2 regions of the Streptomyces sp. NPDC093071 genome follow, and region 1 is predicted to be linked to the other one. Evidence: predicted binding sites of a transcription regulator. Region 1 holds the regulator's gene; the other holds the start of a gene.
What was found. The regulator HspR, encoded in region 1, represses chaperone genes until heat shock. The targets are predictions, from matches to a motif close to TTGAGNNNNNNNNNCTCAA.
Positions count from the first base shown of each region.

Region 2: lon (endopeptidase La) is a predicted target of HspR. The motif match lies at 4,941-4,959, and genes of this name have one in related genera.

Region 1 is NZ_JBIVPH010000010.1:235,032-243,476, forward strand. Features, by position in the region: gene clpB (ATP-dependent chaperone ClpB) at 1-110, opposite strand, end outside; gene ACIQD7_RS29185 (pyridoxamine 5'-phosphate oxidase family protein) at 256-660, shown strand; gene ACIQD7_RS29190 ((2Fe-2S)-binding protein) at 818-1,135, opposite strand; gene ACIQD7_RS29195 (hypothetical protein) at 1,144-1,431, opposite strand; gene ACIQD7_RS29200 (helix-turn-helix transcriptional regulator) at 1,564-2,544, shown strand; gene ACIQD7_RS29205 (hypothetical protein) at 2,550-3,041, shown strand; gene ACIQD7_RS29210 (heat shock protein transcriptional repressor HspR) at 3,111-3,554, opposite strand; gene dnaJ (molecular chaperone DnaJ) at 3,559-4,734, opposite strand; gene grpE (nucleotide exchange factor GrpE) at 4,765-5,427, opposite strand; gene dnaK (molecular chaperone DnaK) at 5,424-7,268, opposite strand; gene ACIQD7_RS29230 (sugar transferase) at 7,984-8,445, shown strand, end outside.
Region 2 is NZ_JBIVPH010000009.1:37,735-46,179, reverse strand. Features, by position in the region: gene ACIQD7_RS27155 (ATP-binding protein) at 103-1,224, opposite strand; gene ACIQD7_RS27150 (response regulator transcription factor) at 1,368-2,105, opposite strand; gene ACIQD7_RS27145 (spermidine synthase) at 2,177-2,848, opposite strand; gene ACIQD7_RS27140 (hypothetical protein) at 3,042-3,305, opposite strand; gene ACIQD7_RS27135 (hypothetical protein) at 3,302-3,478, opposite strand; gene ACIQD7_RS27130 (hypothetical protein) at 3,539-4,135, opposite strand; gene ACIQD7_RS27125 (GNAT family N-acetyltransferase) at 4,212-4,850, opposite strand; gene lon (endopeptidase La) at 4,982-7,393, shown strand; gene ACIQD7_RS27115 (DUF4240 domain-containing protein) at 7,504-8,091, shown strand; gene ACIQD7_RS27110 (lytic polysaccharide monooxygenase) at 8,149-8,445, opposite strand, start outside.

The sequences.
Region 1 (8,445 bases):
AGGGCGAGCAGCAGATGGGCCGGGGTCAGGTCCGGGTGTCCCTCGGACACGGCGCGGCTGGTGGCCGCGTTGATCGCGTCCCGGCTCCTGTTGGTCAGTTCGGCGTCCATGTGCGGTGCTCCTCCTCGGCGTGCGGGTGCCTCGCGGATCCGCCCGGATCCGCTGCATGACTTCTGTGACTCCTCAAGAGTACACAAAGTTGAGTCGATACCGCTCAAGTCAACGGAGGGGGTCCTCCCCGGGTAGTTTCCGGGCATGGCAACGGATCCCAGGAACCCCACCGACTCGTACCTCGGCTTCTGGCGCGAGTACCACATGTGCACCCTGACCACCCCGCGCCCGGACGGCACCCCGCACGTGGTCGCGGTCGGCGTCACGTACGACCCCGAGGGCGGGTACGCGCGCGTGATCACCAACAGGAACAGCCGGAAGGTCGCCAACGTCCTGGCGGCGGGCGCGGACGGCGCGCGGGTCGCGGTCTGCCAGGTCGACAAGGGGCGCTGGGCCACCCTGGAGGGCGTCGCCCGGATCCGTACGGAGCCGGAGGTCGTCGGGGACGCCGTCGCCCGCTACGCGGAGCGCTACGGCCGCACGCCGGCCCCGAACCCGGACCGGGTCGTGATCGAGATCGCCCTCACCCGGGCGATGGGCCGCGCCTGAGGGGCGGCGGGCGCCCGGCGGAGACACGGGCGCAGCACGGACGCGGGCCCGGAGCAGAACACGGGCGCAGCACAGCGGCGCCATCGCGTTTCAGGTCCGCGATGGCGCCGCTGTGTGGGGGAAGTACCTGGGCGACCTACAACGACGGGGGGATCGCTCAGGCACTGCGGGGGGTGGCGGTGATGGTCTCGGGTTCGATCAGCTGGTGGTCCCGCTGGTCGAGGTTGACGAAGATCATGCCGTACCGGATGGCACAGCGGATGGGCTGCGGGGCACCGCGCGGGCGGCGCAGACACCGGTAGGCGCGGACGTCCTCGTCCTGCTCCCGCGCGACGACGATCGGCTCTCCGAAGAGCGTGACCTTCAGCGAGTCACCACGGTGGGGGATGGCCGTGGCGAGGTCGACGAAGTGCCATCCGGATCGGTAGGCCGAGGCCATCTCCCGCCGGAACCTGGGGTCATCGGGAACGTTCATGATCCCGCTTAACTCCAGCCGGGGTCGGCGGCGGGGGCGACGTGCCAGCCCGGGTCGCTCGCCAGGGCCCGCACCACGGTGGCGGGCTCCGCGTGCCAGCCGGGGTCGCCGGCCGGGGCCACGTGCCAACCGGGGTCGTTGGGGGAGGCCAGGTGCCAGCCCGGGTCGTTCACAGCGGCCCGCACCGTGGCCGGCTCCGCGTGCCAGCCGGGGTCCAGGGTCACGCCCACGGCCCCCACTGCGACAGCCGCGATGAAGGCGACTCCGGCCACCGCACTTATGAGCTTCTTCATCATCACCGAGCAACCTCACTTGAAGGCAACGTCTTTTTCCAACCCCCGCGAGTAAGACGATGGCTTACTCTCTCCGCTCGCACCACCAAACCCATGCATCATGTTCCTGAGATGCAGGAGCCTGGGGGTGTACATATGGGGAAACAAGCGGACGAGACAGGTCACCCTCATTCGCATACGGAACTCTGCGCGGCAGGATCCGAGCTGTACGCGTCCGCACTGCGGACGGGGCGAATACCCCGGTCAGAGACGGTCGAGGCGCCCTGCCTCCTGGACCTGTCCCTGCTCCACCCCGATCCCGACGACGCCCGGTGGCTCCGTCCGGTTCCGCCCTCCGCCGCGCTCGCCCAGCTGCTCCAGCCGATCGAGCGCGAAATCCTCGACCGCCGCCGGCGCACGGTCGCCCTGTCCGACGCTTTCGAGCCTTTCATGGCCATCGGCGCCCACGACTCACCGACCACACACGCCATCACCGTGCTCGAGGGCATCGACCGCATCAACGCGAGCCTCGACCGGATCGTCGCCAACTGCCGCAGCGAACTGCTCACCGTCCAGCCCGGCGGCGGCCGCCCGGCCCAGGCCCTGACCGAGGCCCTGCACCGCGTCTCGCCGCTCCTGGGCCGCGGCATCAACATGCGCACCCTCTACCAGCACACCGCGCGCCACACCGAACTCACCCTGACCTACCTGGAACACGTCGGCCCCGAGGTCCAGGTCCGCACCCTCGAAGAGATCATCGACCGGCTGATCATCGTGGACCGCGAGGTCGCCCTGATCCCGGCCCGCAGCGACCGGCAGATCGCCCTGGAGCTGCGCCACCCCGGCCTGGTCGCCTACCTCGGCGGCGTCTTCGACCAGTTCTGGCGCCTGGCGGTGCCGATCCGGGAGGAGATCCCGTACGACATCAAGACCGACGGGATCGGCGGCGTCCAGCGCTCCATCGCCCGGCTCCTCGTCGAGGGGTACGTGGACGAGGCCATCGCCCGCCGGCTCGGGATGAACGTGCGCACCTGCCGGGCCCACATTGCCAAGCTCGCCGCCACCCTCGGCAGCGGCAGCCGGGCCCAACTCGGCTATCTGATCGCCCAGTCGGGCATTCTCGAACAGGACGACTGACCACCGTGGACACATCGATGGACGGGGACGTGCGGATCGACCTCGACGGCCCCGCCGGGACCCTGCGGGTCTCCGGACCCGGACTGCCCGTCGTGGAGCTCGTACGGGCCCCGGGGACCGCACCCGCGGACCACGTGCCGATCGGCACCCGCAAGGCCGCCCTCCTCGCGCTCACCGTGGACGGCGCCCCGGCCGTCCTCCGCCCCGCCCGGGGACGGCTGCTGCGCCGCTCCTACCGGGTGGACGCCGTCGTCGGCGGGGTCCGCCACCGGCTCGTCCCCTGCTCGTACGCGGAGAGCCGGCTCACCCGGGACGGGCGGCGGCTCGGCACGCTGATCTCCAGCGGGGACGGGCGGGTGGACCCCGAGTGGCTGCCGGACCGCGCCCCCGAACCGCTCGACGTCGCCGTCGGCACCGCCCTCGCCGCCGCCTTCGGCACCGGGGCCGCCCCCTGGTGGGAGACGCTCGGCGACATCGTGGCCGAGCTGATCCCCTGATCCTCCGAAGACGCGCGCGAGGCCCCCGCCACCGGAGTGGAGGGGGCCTCACGCGTGAGAAGTGCGGGGCTACTCGCCGCGCTTGGGGCGCCAGACCACCAGCGCGCTCGCCTGCTGCACGTCCTGGTACGGCACGAGGTCGCGCCGGTACGAGGCGTGCACCTGGGCCTCGCGCTGCCGCATCGCCGCCGCCGCGCCGTCCACGGCCGCCGACAGCTCGGCGATCCGGCTCTGGAGCGCAGCGACCTGGTTCTCCAGTTCGATGATGCGCTTGATCCCGGCCAGGTTGATGCCCTCGTCCTGCGACAACTGCTGCACCTGGCGGAGCAGTTCGATGTCACGGGCCGAGTAGCGCCGCCCCCGGCCCGCCGTGCGGTCCGGGGAGACCAGACCGAGCCGGTCGTACTGGCGGAGGGTCTGGGGATGCAGACCGGAGAGCTGGGCCGCCACCGAGATGACGTACACCGGCGACTCGTCGGTCAGTTCGTACGGATTGCGTCGGCGCCCTTCCACCGGGTCACGCTCCCTTCGCGGCCTGGAACAGCTCGGCCCGCGGGTCCTCGGAGACCGTCGCCTCGCGATAGGTCTCCAGGGCCTCGCGTGCCTTGTCGTCGAGCTCCTTCGGCACGGCGACCTCGACCGTGACGAGCAGGTCGCCGCGCGTGCCGTCCTTGCGGACCGCGCCCTTGCCCCGGGCGCGCATGGTCCGGCCGTTCGGCGTGCCCGCGGGCAGCTTGAGGGTGACCGCGGGGCCGCCGAGGGTCGGCACCTTGACCTCGCCGCCGAGCGCCGCCTCCGTGAAGGAGACCGGCACCGTGACGGTGAGGTTGTCGTCCTTGCGGCCGAAGACCGGGTGGGCGTCGACGTGCACGACGACGTACAGGTCGCCGTTGGGCCCGCCGCGCTCGCCCGGCGCGCCCTTGCCGCGCAGCCGGATCTTCTGGTGGTCGCTCACCCCGGCCGGGATGCGGACCTGCATGGTGCGGGAGGACTTGGCCCGGCCGCTGCCCTTGCAGACGTCGCAGGGGGTCTCGGCGATGAGGCCGCGCCCCTTGCAGTCCACGCAGGGGTCGGTGAGCGAGAAGCCGCCGCCGCTGCCGCGCGAGACCTGCCCGGTGCCGACGCAGGTCGGGCACACCCGGGGCGTGCCGTTCTTGTCGCCGGTGCCCGAACACGCCGTGCACGGCTGCTGGCTGGACATCCGCAGCGGTACGGTCGCGCCCTCGATGGCCTCGGTGAAGCTGAGGGTCACCTCGGACTCGATGTCCTGGCCGCGCCGCGGCTGGGTGCGGGCGCCGCCCCCGCCGCGGTTGAAGAGGCCGCCGAAGACGTCCCCGATGCCGCCGCCACCGCCGCCGAATCCGCCGGCCCCGCCCTGGGCGCCTCCGAAGAGGTCGCCCAGGTCGAAGTTGAACGAGCCGCCGCCCCCGGGACCGCCGGCCCGGAGGCCGCCGTTCCCGAAGAGTGCGCGGGCGTCGTCGTACTCCTTGCGCCGCTTGGGGTCACCGAGGACGTCGTTCGCCTCGGAGATCTCCTTGAAGCGCTCCTCGGCCTTGGTGTCGCCCTTGTTGGCGTCCGGATGGTTCTCGCGGGCGAGCTTCCGGTACGCCTTCTTGATCTCGGCCTCGGTGGCGTCCTTGGGGACGCCGAGGACCTTGTAGTAGTCCTTCTCGACGAAGTCCTTCGTGCTCATCGACGTCCCTCCTTCCGGACGATCGTTGCGTCACCCCTCGTCGGGGGCACCGCTCTCCTCGTCGGCCGACTTCTTCTCGTCCTTGGCCGGAGCCGCGCCCGGCTGGGGCTCGGCGACGGCCACGCGCGCGGGCCGGATGGTCCGCTCGCCGATCCGATACCCGGGCTGCAGGATCGCCACGCAGGTCGTCTCGGTGACGTCCGGCGCGTACGAGTGCATCAGGGCCTCGTGGATCGTCGGGTCGAAGGGCTCGCCCTCCTTGCCGAACTGCTGCAGACCCATCTTGGCGACGACGGTCTCCAGCGATTCGGCCACCGACTTGAACCCGCCCACGAGCTCGCCGTGGTCCCGGGCCCGGCCGACGTCGTCGAGCACGGGAAGGAGCTCGGACAGGAGGCTCGCGACGGCGATCTCCTTGACCGTGACCCGGTCCCGCTCCACGCGGCGGCGGTAGTTCTGGTACTCGGCCTGGAGCCGCTGGAGGTCCGCCGTGCGCTCGTCGAGCGCGGAGCGCACCTGGTCCAGCTGGGCCGTGAGGCCCGCGTCACCGGCCGGCTTCTGGCTGCTTGCGTCCCCGGCCGGGGCCGTCGCGTCCTCCTGGGCGGAGTTCTCGACGGCCTCGGCGGCGTCGTCAGGGGTGGCGCCGGAGGGGACGTCGGGCTTCTCCTCGAAGCCCGGGGTCTCCTCGGTCACGCCTGGCCACCCTTCTTGGGCTCGTCGTCCACGATCTCGGCGTCGACGACGTCGTCGTCGGCCTTCGCCTGGCCGGCACCGGCGTCGCCGCCGGCCGCCTGAGCGCCCTGGGCGTCGGCGTACAGCGCCTGGCCGAGCTTCTGCGAGACGGCCGCGACCTTCTCGGTGGCGGTGCGGATCTCGGCGGTGTCCTCGCCCTTGAGCTTCTCCTTCAGCTCGGCGAGAGCGGCCTCGACCTCGGTCTTGACGTCGCCGGGGACCTTGTCCTCGTTGTCCTTGAGGAACTTCTCGGTCTGGTAGACGAGCTGCTCGCCCTGGTTGCGGGACTCGGCGGCCTCGCGGCGGCGGTGGTCCTCGTCCGCGTACTGCTCGGCCTCCTGGCGCATCCGGTCGACCTCGTCCTTCGGCAGCGAGGAGCCGCCGGTGACGGTCATCTTCTGCTCCTTGCCCGTGCCCAGGTCCTTCGCGGTCACGTGCATGATGCCGTTGGCGTCGATGTCGAAGGCGACCTCGATCTGCGGGACGCCGCGCGGGGCCGGCGGGAGGCCGGTCAGCTCGAACATGCCGAGCTTCTTGTTGTACGCCGCGATCTCGCGCTCGCCCTGGTAGACCTGGATCTGCACGGACGGCTGGTTGTCCTCGGCCGTCGTGAAGATCTCGGACCGCTTGGTCGGGATCGTGGTGTTGCGCTCGATGAGCTTGGTCATGATGCCGCCCTTGGTCTCGATGCCGAGGGACAGCGGGGTCACGTCGAGGAGCAGGACGTCCTTGACCTCGCCCTTGAGCACACCGGCCTGGAGGGCGGCGCCGATGGCGACGACCTCGTCCGGGTTGACGCCCTTGTTGGCGTCCTGGCCGCCGGTCAGCTCCTTGACGAGCTCGGCGACGGCGGGCATACGGGTCGAGCCGCCGACGAGGACGACGTGGTCGATCTCGGAGAGGGCGATGCCCGCGTCCTTGATGACGTTGTGGAACGGGACCTTGCAGCGCTCCAGGAGGTCCGAGGTCAGCTGCTGGAACTGGGCGCGCGTGAGCTTCTCGTCCAGGTGCAGCGGGCCCTCGGCGGAGGCCGTGATGTAGGGCAGGTTGATCGTGGTCTCGGTCGAGGACGAGAGCTCGATCTTGGCCTTCTCGGCCGCCTCGCGGAGGCGCTGGAGGGCCATCTTGTCCTTGGCCAGGTCCACGCCGTGGCCGTTCTGGAACTGCGTCACCAGGTAGTCGACGACGCGCTGGTCCCAGTCGTCGCCACCGAGGTGGTTGTCACCGTTGGTGGCCTTCACCTCGACGACGCCGTCGCCGATCTCCAGGAGGGACACGTCGAAGGTGCCGCCACCGAGGTCGAAGACGAGGATCGTCTGGTCGTCCTTGTCGAGGCCGTAGGCCAGGGCGGCCGCGGTCGGCTCGTTGACGATGCGCAGGACGTTGAGGCCCGCGATCTCACCGGCCTCCTTGGTGGCCTGGCGCTCGGAGTCGTTGAAGTACGCCGGGACGGTGATGACCGCGTCGACGACCTTCTCGCCCAGGTAGGCCTCGGCGTCACGCTTCAGCTTCTGCAGGATGAAGGCGCTCATCTGCTGCGGGTTGAAGTTCTTGCCGTCGATCTCGATCTTCCAGTCGGTGCCCATGTGGCGCTTGACCGACCGGATGGTCCTGTCGACGTTGGTGACGGCCTGGCGCTTGGCCACCTCGCCGACGAGCACCTCGCCGTTCTTCGCGAAGGCGACGACGGACGGCGTGGTCCTGGCGCCCTCGGCGTTGGTGATGACGGTGGGCTCGCCGCCTTCCAGAACGCTGACGACGGAGTTAGTCGTGCCCAGGTCGATGCCGACCGCACGTGCCATTTCGATTCCTCCAGCTGACTGACTTGAGTGGTACTGACTCAAGGATGCACGAGACCCCTGCCTGAGTCAACAGACCTGAGTCGACTCGACTCAACTCTTCACCTGCCCGCCCGCTCAGACCCCCACCCCTGCGGGCGGAAAAGCGCGTCATCCCCCTCCCGGCGGGGCGTCCCGTGAGAGAGTCCGGGTGCCCCTTCCCGGGCAAAGCAGGCATATCCCACGAATATCCCATGATTCTCACGCGGAAGGATGTGGGGGAATGACGGCCGGTACCGACAGGAGCCCGACGGCCGGTGAGGAACCGACACCGAGCGCGGAGCCGACGTCCGGGGAGGGGTCGACACCGAGCAGAAGGCCGACGCCCGGCGAGGGACCGACGCCCGACGGGGTGCCGGCACCCGGCGGAGTGCCTGCCCCCGGCGAGGGACCGGTACTCGGCAGGGGGCCGACGCCCGACGAGAGGCCGACACCGAGCAGGAGGCCGACACCCGGCGAGGAGCCGGTGACCGGCAGGCGGGCGGAGCCCGGGAGGGGGTCGGCGGTCGGCGAGGGAGCGGCGGGCGACAGGCCGGCGGCGGCCGACAGGCAGCAAGCGGCCTACGAGGGGTCGGCGGGCGACAGGCAGCAAGCGTCCAGCGCGGCGACGCCCGGCGAGGAGCCGGCACCCGGCCGGAGACCGACATCCGGCGAGGGGGCAGCGGCCCGTGGAGGGGCGGTGCCCGGCAAGGGTGCCGGGTCCAAGCGGGTCTTCGATCTTCTGGGTGGGCTCGCGCTCCTCCTGCTTCTCGCGCCGCTGATCGGCGCCGTCGCCCTTTCCGTCGCGCTCGGGTCCGGGGCGCCCGGGCACGGGGTGCTGCGCCGCAGGACCGTGGCGGGGCTGGAGGGGCGGGTCTTCACGATGGTGACCTTCCGGACCAGGAGCCCGCTGGCCGCGCTGCCGCTGCTGCTGCACGTCGTGACGGGCCGGATGTCGCTGGTCGGGCCGTGTCCGCTGACCCCGGGGCACCGGGAGTGCACGGGCGAGGGGCGCCGCCGGCTCTCCGTACGGCCGGGGCTGACCGGACCGTGGCAGATCAGCGGACGCTCGGACCTGCCGTGGGAGGAGCGGGAGCTGCTCGACCTCCACTACGTGGACCACCACTGGCTGGGGACGGACCTGCTCGTCCTGGCGCGTACG
Region 2 (8,445 bases), on a different contig from region 1:
GTACGGCCCCCTTCGGCCGCACCCCTGATCGCACCCCGTTCACGTGCGCGGAGGTCTCACCCCCGTACACGCAGAACGTGTTCTTCCGGTTCGAACCCTACGTCAATCCGTCGGTGGACGACTGCCCGGAAGAGTGACTCTGATGCGGCACCCGCGTGATGATTCGGCCACGCCGATCTCGCCGCCGTGCAGATCGACCGCCCAGCGGGCGATCGCGAGCCCGAGGCCCGTCCCGCCGTCGCTGCCGGGGCCCTGCCGGCGCGAGGCCGAGCCCCGGTTGAACCGCTGGAAGACCTTGTGCCGCTCGGACTCCGGGATGCCGGGGCCCTCGTCCTCGACCTCCAGCTCCAGGGAGTCCGGATACGGGCCGCGCCGGGCCCGCACGGTGACCCGGCCGTGCGGCGGTGAGTGCTTCACCGCGTTGTCGATCAGGTTCGCCATCACCTGGTGCAGCCGCTCCGTGTCCGCGTGGGCGGCCAGCTCGGGCGGCGACACGTCCAGGTGCAGGTGCACGTCCGTGCGGTTGTGCAGGCCCGAGGTGGACGACAGGCCGCGCTGGGACGCGGCGAGGTTCGCCTCCCGCAGCACCCCCGACAGATACGGCCAGACCTCGAAACGGCTTCCCCGCAGGGCCACGACACCGTTGTCAAGGCGTGACAGGTCGAGGAGCGTCTCCACCAGCCGTCCCAGCCGCTCGGTCTGCTTCAGGGCCGACCGCATCGTCTCGGGATCGGCCTCGGAGACCCCGTCCACGACGTTCTCCAGGACGGCCCGCAGCGCGGCGATCGGGGTCCGCAGCTCGTGCGAGACGTTGGCCACCAGCTCCTTGCGGTGCCGGTCCACGGCCTCCAGGTCGTCCGCCATGCGGTTGATCGTGGACGCGAGGTCGCCCAGCTCGTCCCGCCGGTCCGCGCCCCGCACCCGGCGGCTGAAGTCGCCGCGCGAGATCGTCCCGGCCACCGTGGTCATCTCGTCCAGCGGCGCGGTCAGGGACTGCGCGACGAACTGGGTGATGAGCAGGGTCGCGATCATCGCGAAGATCGTGATGTACCGGAACTCGGTGGACGTGCGGATCGCCACCAGGGCGAGGCAGGAGGTCAGCAGGACCGCCCCGACGACGAGCGCGCCGAGCTTGGTCTTGATGGAGATCACGATCCGGTGGCGCCGCCGCCGCCCGCCCCGGGGCCCGCCGGGCCCGTCGACCGCGCCCGGTCCGCTCGTCATGCCCGGCCCGCTCGTCACGCCCGGCCCGCCGGATCTCCCGGGCCCGTTCGCCCCGCTCGCCCCGTCCGCCGCTCCCGGCCCGCCGGCTCCGCCCCGCTCCTCCGGCCGCTTCGCTTCCTCCGGCCCGCCGGGCCTGCGGGGGCTCATGGCGCCGGGGTCTCCAGCGCGTAGCCGACGCCGTGGACCGTGCGGATCCGCTCGGCCCCGATCTTCCGGCGCAGCGCCTTGATGTGGCTGTCCACGGTCCGGGTGCCCGAGGCGTCCGCCCAGTCCCACACCTCGGCGAGCAGCTGCTCGCGGGAGAGGACCGCGCGGGGGGTGCTCGCCAGACAGACGAGGAGGTCGAACTCGGTCGGGGTCAGGTGCACGTCCTCGGTGCGGACCCGGACCCGCCGCTGGGCGTGGTCGATCTCCAGTTCGCCCAGGCGCAGGATGCCGCTGCGCGGGGTGACCGCCGCGAGGGCGGCCCGCTCGACCCGGCGGAGCAGCACGTGCACCCGGGCGGCCAGCTCGCGCATCGAGAACGGCTTCGTCATGTAGTCGTCCGCGCCGACGCCGAGTCCGACCAGCATGTCGGTCTCGTCGTCGCGGGCGGTCAGCATGAGGACCGGGACGGGCCGCTGGGCCTGGACCCTGCGGCACACCTCCAGGCCGTCGAAACCGGGCAGCATGATGTCCAGGACCATCAGGTCGGGCTGCCAGGCCTCGGCCGCGTCGACGGCGGCGGGACCGTCGGTCGCGGTCTGCACGAGGAAGCCCTCGGCGCGCAGGCGGGCGGAGATCGCCTCCACGATCGTGGCGTCGTCCTCGACCACCAGGACGCGCCGCTGGGCCCCCGGAGTGGCCGCCGCACCGTGGTGAGTGGTGTGTGTCTGCTCCATTGCCCCGCCTCGCGTCGCCGATGTCGGTGCAGCAGCCTAGAGGTACCGGTGGTGTCCCGGCTATCCAGGAGTCAGCCGGGACGTACGGCGAGGTGGACCGCGTCCGGGACGCCCCGGGCAACGGGCACCTCTTCCGTCCGTACCCCGCTGAATCCGGCATTCCGCAAGGTTGCTTCGAAATCCCCGGAGGGCCGCGCGGACCACACGGCGAGGATCCCGCCGGGGTTCAGCCGGGCCGCGCAGGCCGCCAACCCCTCGGCGGAGTAAAGGGATTCGTTGTCCTCGGTGACCGTCCAGTCGGGGCCGTTGTCGATGTCCAGGCAGAGGGCGTCGTAGGTGTCGGTGGAGGTGTGGACGTGCTCCACCAGGTCCGTGTGCAGGATCACGGTCCGGGGGTCGGCGAGCGCGGCCCCGGAGATCGCGGCGAGCGGCCCCCGCCGGTGCCAGTCGATGATCGCCTCCTCGCGCTCGGCGACCACGATCCGGCCCCAGCGGGAGTCGGCGGCGGCGTGGGCGAGGGAGAAGCCGACGCCGAGCCCGCCGACGAGCACGGAGGCGCCGGCCCGGCGCTCCCCGGGGAGCGCGGCGAGGGCCGCGTCGATCAGGAGCCGTTCGGAACGCCCGTCGGAGGTGTCCATCAGGAAGGTGCCGTTGGCGATGATCTCGTAGTGCTCGTCGCGGCGGCGCAGGACGACCTCTCCGTGGGGTCCTTCGCGCCGGTCGAGGGTCACGGGTCCTGACATCGTCGGTCGCTCCGCTCTCGTCGTCTCGTCGGATGGTTCCCGCCATCCTCGCCGGGCGACGGCGACGACCACAAACGCGTTACGGGACCGGGCGTTCGTGCCCCGGGCCCCCGCCCGGGAGGCCCCTCCCGACACCCCCCGCCCACGCCCCTCCCACCCCCGCCCCACCCCCGACCGGGCCCGCGCCGGACCTTCACCGCCCCCGGGCCCCACGCCGGACGCCCCGCCGCGCGTACAGGGCGGTGCCCGCGGCGAAGACGGTCGCCGCCGCCGTCCACGCCGCGCCCGCCGGGCCGAGGACGACGACCGAGAGCCGGTCCGAGGGGTCGTAACCGGGGGCGGTTTCCAGCCATCGGGCGGCCCGTGCGGCGACCGCCGTCGTACCGACGAGAACGGCGAACGCGCCGGGCAGGCCACGGGAACGGGAGCAGAGGAGAAGGGGGGAGAGGGGCCTCACCGGACGGGCACCTCGTCCGGGTCGCAGGGGTCCGCCGCCGGATGGCGGGTCAGATGGGAACGCTGCCCGGCCACCTGGCGAACGGGGGCGCCGGGCAACCCCTTCAGGCGTGCGTTCGGCGGGGCGAGGGCCGCCGACACCTCCGGCGGCGGCTTCGCGTCCAGGGCCGTCACGCGCACCTGCGGGGCGCGACAGTCGCACGCCCTCTCTGTCGCGGGCGGGCCCCGGCGGCCTCAGGGGCTCGTCGGCGGTCCGCCCTCCGGGAGGGCGTCGAAGACGCGCTGGAGCGCGGGCGGGCGCTCGCCGTCGCCCGCGACGACCACGCGGTGGCGGTAGGCCACCTCGTACTGGAAGCCGTCGGCGATCGGCCGTCCGGTCGGCCGCGCCGGTACGAGGGCGAAGGCGGGGTCCTCCAGGGCCGCGCGCAGCTCGGCGGTCTCGGCGGGGGTCTGTCGGCCGGTCCGGGGCGGCTTGTCGCCGGAGATGACCGTCCACGCCCCGTCCCGGTGGACGACGAGCCGGTTCCGGACCCCGGCGAAACCGCCGGTGACGGTCACCCGGACGAGGACCTGACCCGGCCGGGGGTCGTCCCTCGGGGCGCTCGGCCCGGTCGTGGTGCCGGGGGTGCCGGGGCTGGTCGTGGTGCCGGGAGGGTTCGGCCCGGTCGTGCTCGGGCCCGACGTGCTCGGCACGGCCGTGGTCCCGGGCGCACCGGGTGCCGGGGGAGCCCCGGAGCCCGAGCCGCAGCCGGCCGCGCCGCCCGCCAGGACCGCCGCGAGCAGCATGGCCCCGCATCGTCTTCCCCGTACGCCTCGTCTCGTGGGACTCATGGGAGGAGGATGCCCGGCGGGGCGCCTCCCCGCAGCCGGACGACGGGATTCCGCCGCCGTCCGGAGCGTCCGGGGCTCAGACCTCCCCCCGTACGATCCCGGTCAGCGGCCCCCGGTACTCCCAGCCCAGCGCGCCGTAGAGCCCTCGGCCGTCCGTGGTCGCGGAGAGGACCCCGGTCGTGGCGCCGGCCCGGGCGGCGGCGGCCTCCAGGGTGAGCATGACGTTCGCGCCGAGGCCCCGGCGCCGGTGCGCCGGGTCCGTCTCGATCTGGTCGGCGACGGCGGTGGCGCCGGTCGGGGCGATCTGCCCCCGGGCGGCGAGGGTGCCGTCCGGGGCGAGGATCCGGACCCGGACGACGCCGTCCCGGACCTCGACGTTCCGGGCGTACCCCTCGGGCGGCGCGGGGCGGGCGCCGGGGTCCAGCGCCTTGACCATCATGAAGCCGGGATCGTCGGGGATCGTCCACCCCTCGGTGATCCACGGCGCCACCTCCTCGGCATCCGCCATCACCTTGAGCCAGCTGTACGGCTCGGTGAGCCGCCCGCAGAGCGCGCCGACGGTGACCGCGTCGGGCGCGGGCAGCACGTGCCGCAGGACGTGCCGGGGGAGCCCCACGTCGATCCGGTACCCCCACGGCTGGTCGACGGCGGCCGGGGTGCCCCGGGAGACGGTCCAGCCCTCCACCCACGCCGATGTAATGGCTCGCATATCCATGGAGGTATTACATCTGCTGTTCGGCGAGGCGCGCGAGAGTGATCGCTCAGAGCGAACAGGTGTCCGGGAACATCGATGGGCTCACAAGCATTGAGTCCATACAGCTCAACTTGACTGCCGAAGGGGAGATCATGGCTTCCGAGTCCATGGCGTCCGCGCCGCTCACTCTGCCTGTGCTGCCGCTCGACGACGAGGTCGTGCTGCCCGGAATGGTGGTGCCGCTGGACCTGTCCGACAACGACGTACGGGCCGCCGTCGAGGCCGCCCAGGCCGCCGCGCGGCCGGGCGGGGGAAAGCCGCGGGTGCTGCTCGTGCCCCGCGTCGACGGCACCTACGCCGCCACCGGCGTCCTCGGGACCGTCGAGCAGGTGGGACGCCTGTCCGACGGGGACCCGGGCGCGCTCGTGCGCGGTCGCGGCCGCGTCCGCATCGGTGCCGGGACGACCGGCCCCGGCGCCGCCCTGTGGGTCGAGGGCACCGCCGTCGAGGAGACCCTGCCCGACCCGCTGCCCGGCTCCGTGACCGAGCTGGTCAAGGAGTACAAGGCGCTGGCCACCACCTGGCTCAAGAAGCGCGGGGCCTGGCAGGTCGTCGACCGCGTCCAGCAGATCGACGGCGTCGGCGCCCTCGCCGACAACTCCGGCTACTCGCCCTTCCTGACCGTCGCCCAGCGGATCGAGCTCCTGGAGACCGCCGACCCGGTCGCCCGGCTGCGCCTGGCCACCGCCCAGCTCCGCGAGCACCTCGCCGAGCAGGACGTCGCCGAGACCATCGCCAAGGACGTCCAGGAGGGCGTCGACAAGCAGCAGCGCGAGTTCCTGCTCCGCCGCCAGCTCGAAGCCGTCCGCAAGGAGCTCCGCGACCTCAACGGCGAGGCCGAGGGCGACGAGTCCGACGACTACCGCGCCCGCGTGGAGGCCGCCGACCTGCCCGAGAAGGTGCGGGAGGCCGCCCTCAAGGAGGTCGAGAAGCTGGAGCGGTCCAGTGACCAGTCCCCCGAGGGCTCCTGGATCCGCACCTGGCTCGACACGATCCTCGAACTCCCCTGGAACGAGCGGACCGAGGACCGGTACGACATCCGGGGCGCCCGCGCGGTGCTCGACGCCGAGCACGCCGGCCTGGACGACGTGAAGGAGCGGATCACCGAGTACCTGGCGGTGCGCAAGCGGCGCGCCGACCGCGGTCTCGGCGTGGTCGGCGGGCGCCGGGGCGGAGCCGTCCTCGCCCTCGTCGGCCCGCCCGGCGTCGGCAAGACCTCCCTCGGCGAGTCCGTCGCCCACGCGATGGGCCGCGAGTTCGTCCGGGTCGCCCTCGGCGGCGTCCGGGACGAGGCGGAGATCCGCGGCCACCGGCGCACGTACGTGGGCGCCCTGCCCGGCCGGATCGTCCGCGCGATCAAGGAGGCCGGGTCCATGAACCCGGTGGTCCTGCTCGACGAGATCGACAAGGTCGGCTCCGACTTCCGCGGCGACCCCGCGGCGGCGCTCCTCGAAGTCCTCGACCCGGCGCAGAACCACACCTTCCGCGACCACTACCTGGAGGTCGAGCTCGACCTCTCCGACGTGGTCTTCCTGGCCACCGCGAACGTCCTGGAGTCCATCCCGGAGGCGCTCCTCGACCGCATGGAACTGGTGCGGCTCGACGGCTACACCGAGGACGAGAAGGTCGTCATCGCCCGCGACCACCTGCTGCCCCGGCAGCTGGAGCGGGCGGGCCTGGAGCCCGGCGAGGTCGTCCTGGAGGAGGCGTCGCTGCGGAAGCTGGCCGGCGAGTACACCCGCGAGGCCGGCGTCCGCACCCTGGAGCGGTCGATCTCCCGGCTGCTGCGGAAGGTCGCGGCCCAGCACGAACTGGGCGACCGCGCGCTGCCGTTCACGGTCCGCCCGGAGGACCTGCGGGAGCTGATCGGGCGCCCGCACCATGTGCCCGAGTCGGCGCAGGACCCGGCCGAGCGCCGGACGGCCGTGCCGGGCGTCGCCACCGGACTCGCGGTGACCGGCGCGGGCGGCGACGTCCTCTTCGTGGAGGCCTCCCTGGCCGACCCGGAGACCGGCGCCGCGGGGCTCACCCTCACCGGACAGCTGGGCGACGTGATGAAGGAGTCGGCGCGGATCGCGCTCTCCTTCCTCCGCTCGCACGGCGCGGAGCTGGAGCTGCCCGTCACCGGCCTCAAGGACCGGGGCGTGCACATCCACTTCCCGGCGGGCGCGGTCCCCAAGGACGGGCCCAGCGCGGGCATCACGATGACGACCGCCCTCGCCTCCCTGCTGAGCGGCCGGCTCGTCCGCACGGACGTGGCCATGACCGGCGAGGTCTCCCTCACCGGCCGGGTCCTGCCCATCGGCGGCGTGAAGCAGAAGCTGCTCGCCGCGCACCGGGCGGGCATCACCACGGTCGTGATCCCCAAGCGGAACGAGGCCGACCTGGACGACGTCCCGGCCGAGATCCTGGAGAAGCTGGAGGTCCACCCCGTGACGGACGTCCGGCAGGTCCTGGAGATCGCCCTCGCCCCGGCGGAGGTGCCGGTGGGCGTGGCCGCGTAACCCCTGGTCGAGAGCGGGGTGTTCCCTCGGGGACACCCCGCTCCGGCACGTCCGGACACCGGTCCGGGGGCGGCTCCGCGATGTCAGTCCCGGCTGTCATGATCGTACGCATGAACGAAGACGCCTTCTGGGCTCTCATCGACGAGTTGAGCGGCCGCCCCGGCACCCGGGACGAGCGGCTGGAGTGGCTGGAGGGGGAGCTGCTGCGGCGTCCGGCCGAGGAGAGCGTGGCGTTCCAGGTGCGCCTGGAGAAGGCGTGCGGGGCGGCCGACACGCACGCGCTGTGGCGGGCGGCGGACCGGATCGAGGGCGGCCGCTGCACGGACGACGGCTTCCACTACTTCACGCTCTGGCTGGTGGGCCAGGGACGGAAGGTGTACGCGTCGGTGCTCGCCGACCCGGACGCGCTGGCCGACGTGTCCGACGTACGGGCGCTCGCGGGGCGGTACCACGGCGACTGGGACGACGACGAGTGGCCCGAGTGGGAGGAGCTCGACTACGTCGCCCAGGACGCGTACGACGAGCTGACCGGCCAGGAGGACGACGACGGGGAGGACTTCCTCGAAGCGGTGGAGGCCGCGGAGGCCTTGGAGGAGGACGAGGGGGAAGAGGACGGGGAGCGCGGGGCGGCCGGGCCGGAGGGGTTGGCCCTGCCCCGGCTCACCGCCCTCTTCCCGCTCGGGCCGTCCGGCTCCTAGGGGCCGCCCGGCCCGAGCGGGACCGGGCGGCGCCCCGGAGGACGCGTGGGGGGCGCGTCAGGAGGCGGACGTGTTCCGGCGGCGGCCCAGGAGCAGGCTGCCCGCCGCGAAGGCGGCGAGGGCGCCCGCGCCCGCGAGGGCCGGGACCAGGGGGGAGGAGGTTCCGGCGGCTTCGGCGGAGAGCGCCGGGGGCCGCTCGTCGCCGCCGTGGCCCGCGTGGCTCACGGTGGACAGGGCGGCGCCCGCCGCGATGCCCGCCTCGGTCGGGGCCTTCGCCGGGGTCGCGGCCTTGGCCGCCGTACCGCCGAAGGTGACGTCCGAGCAGCTGTAGAAGGCCTCGGGGCTGTCGTTGCG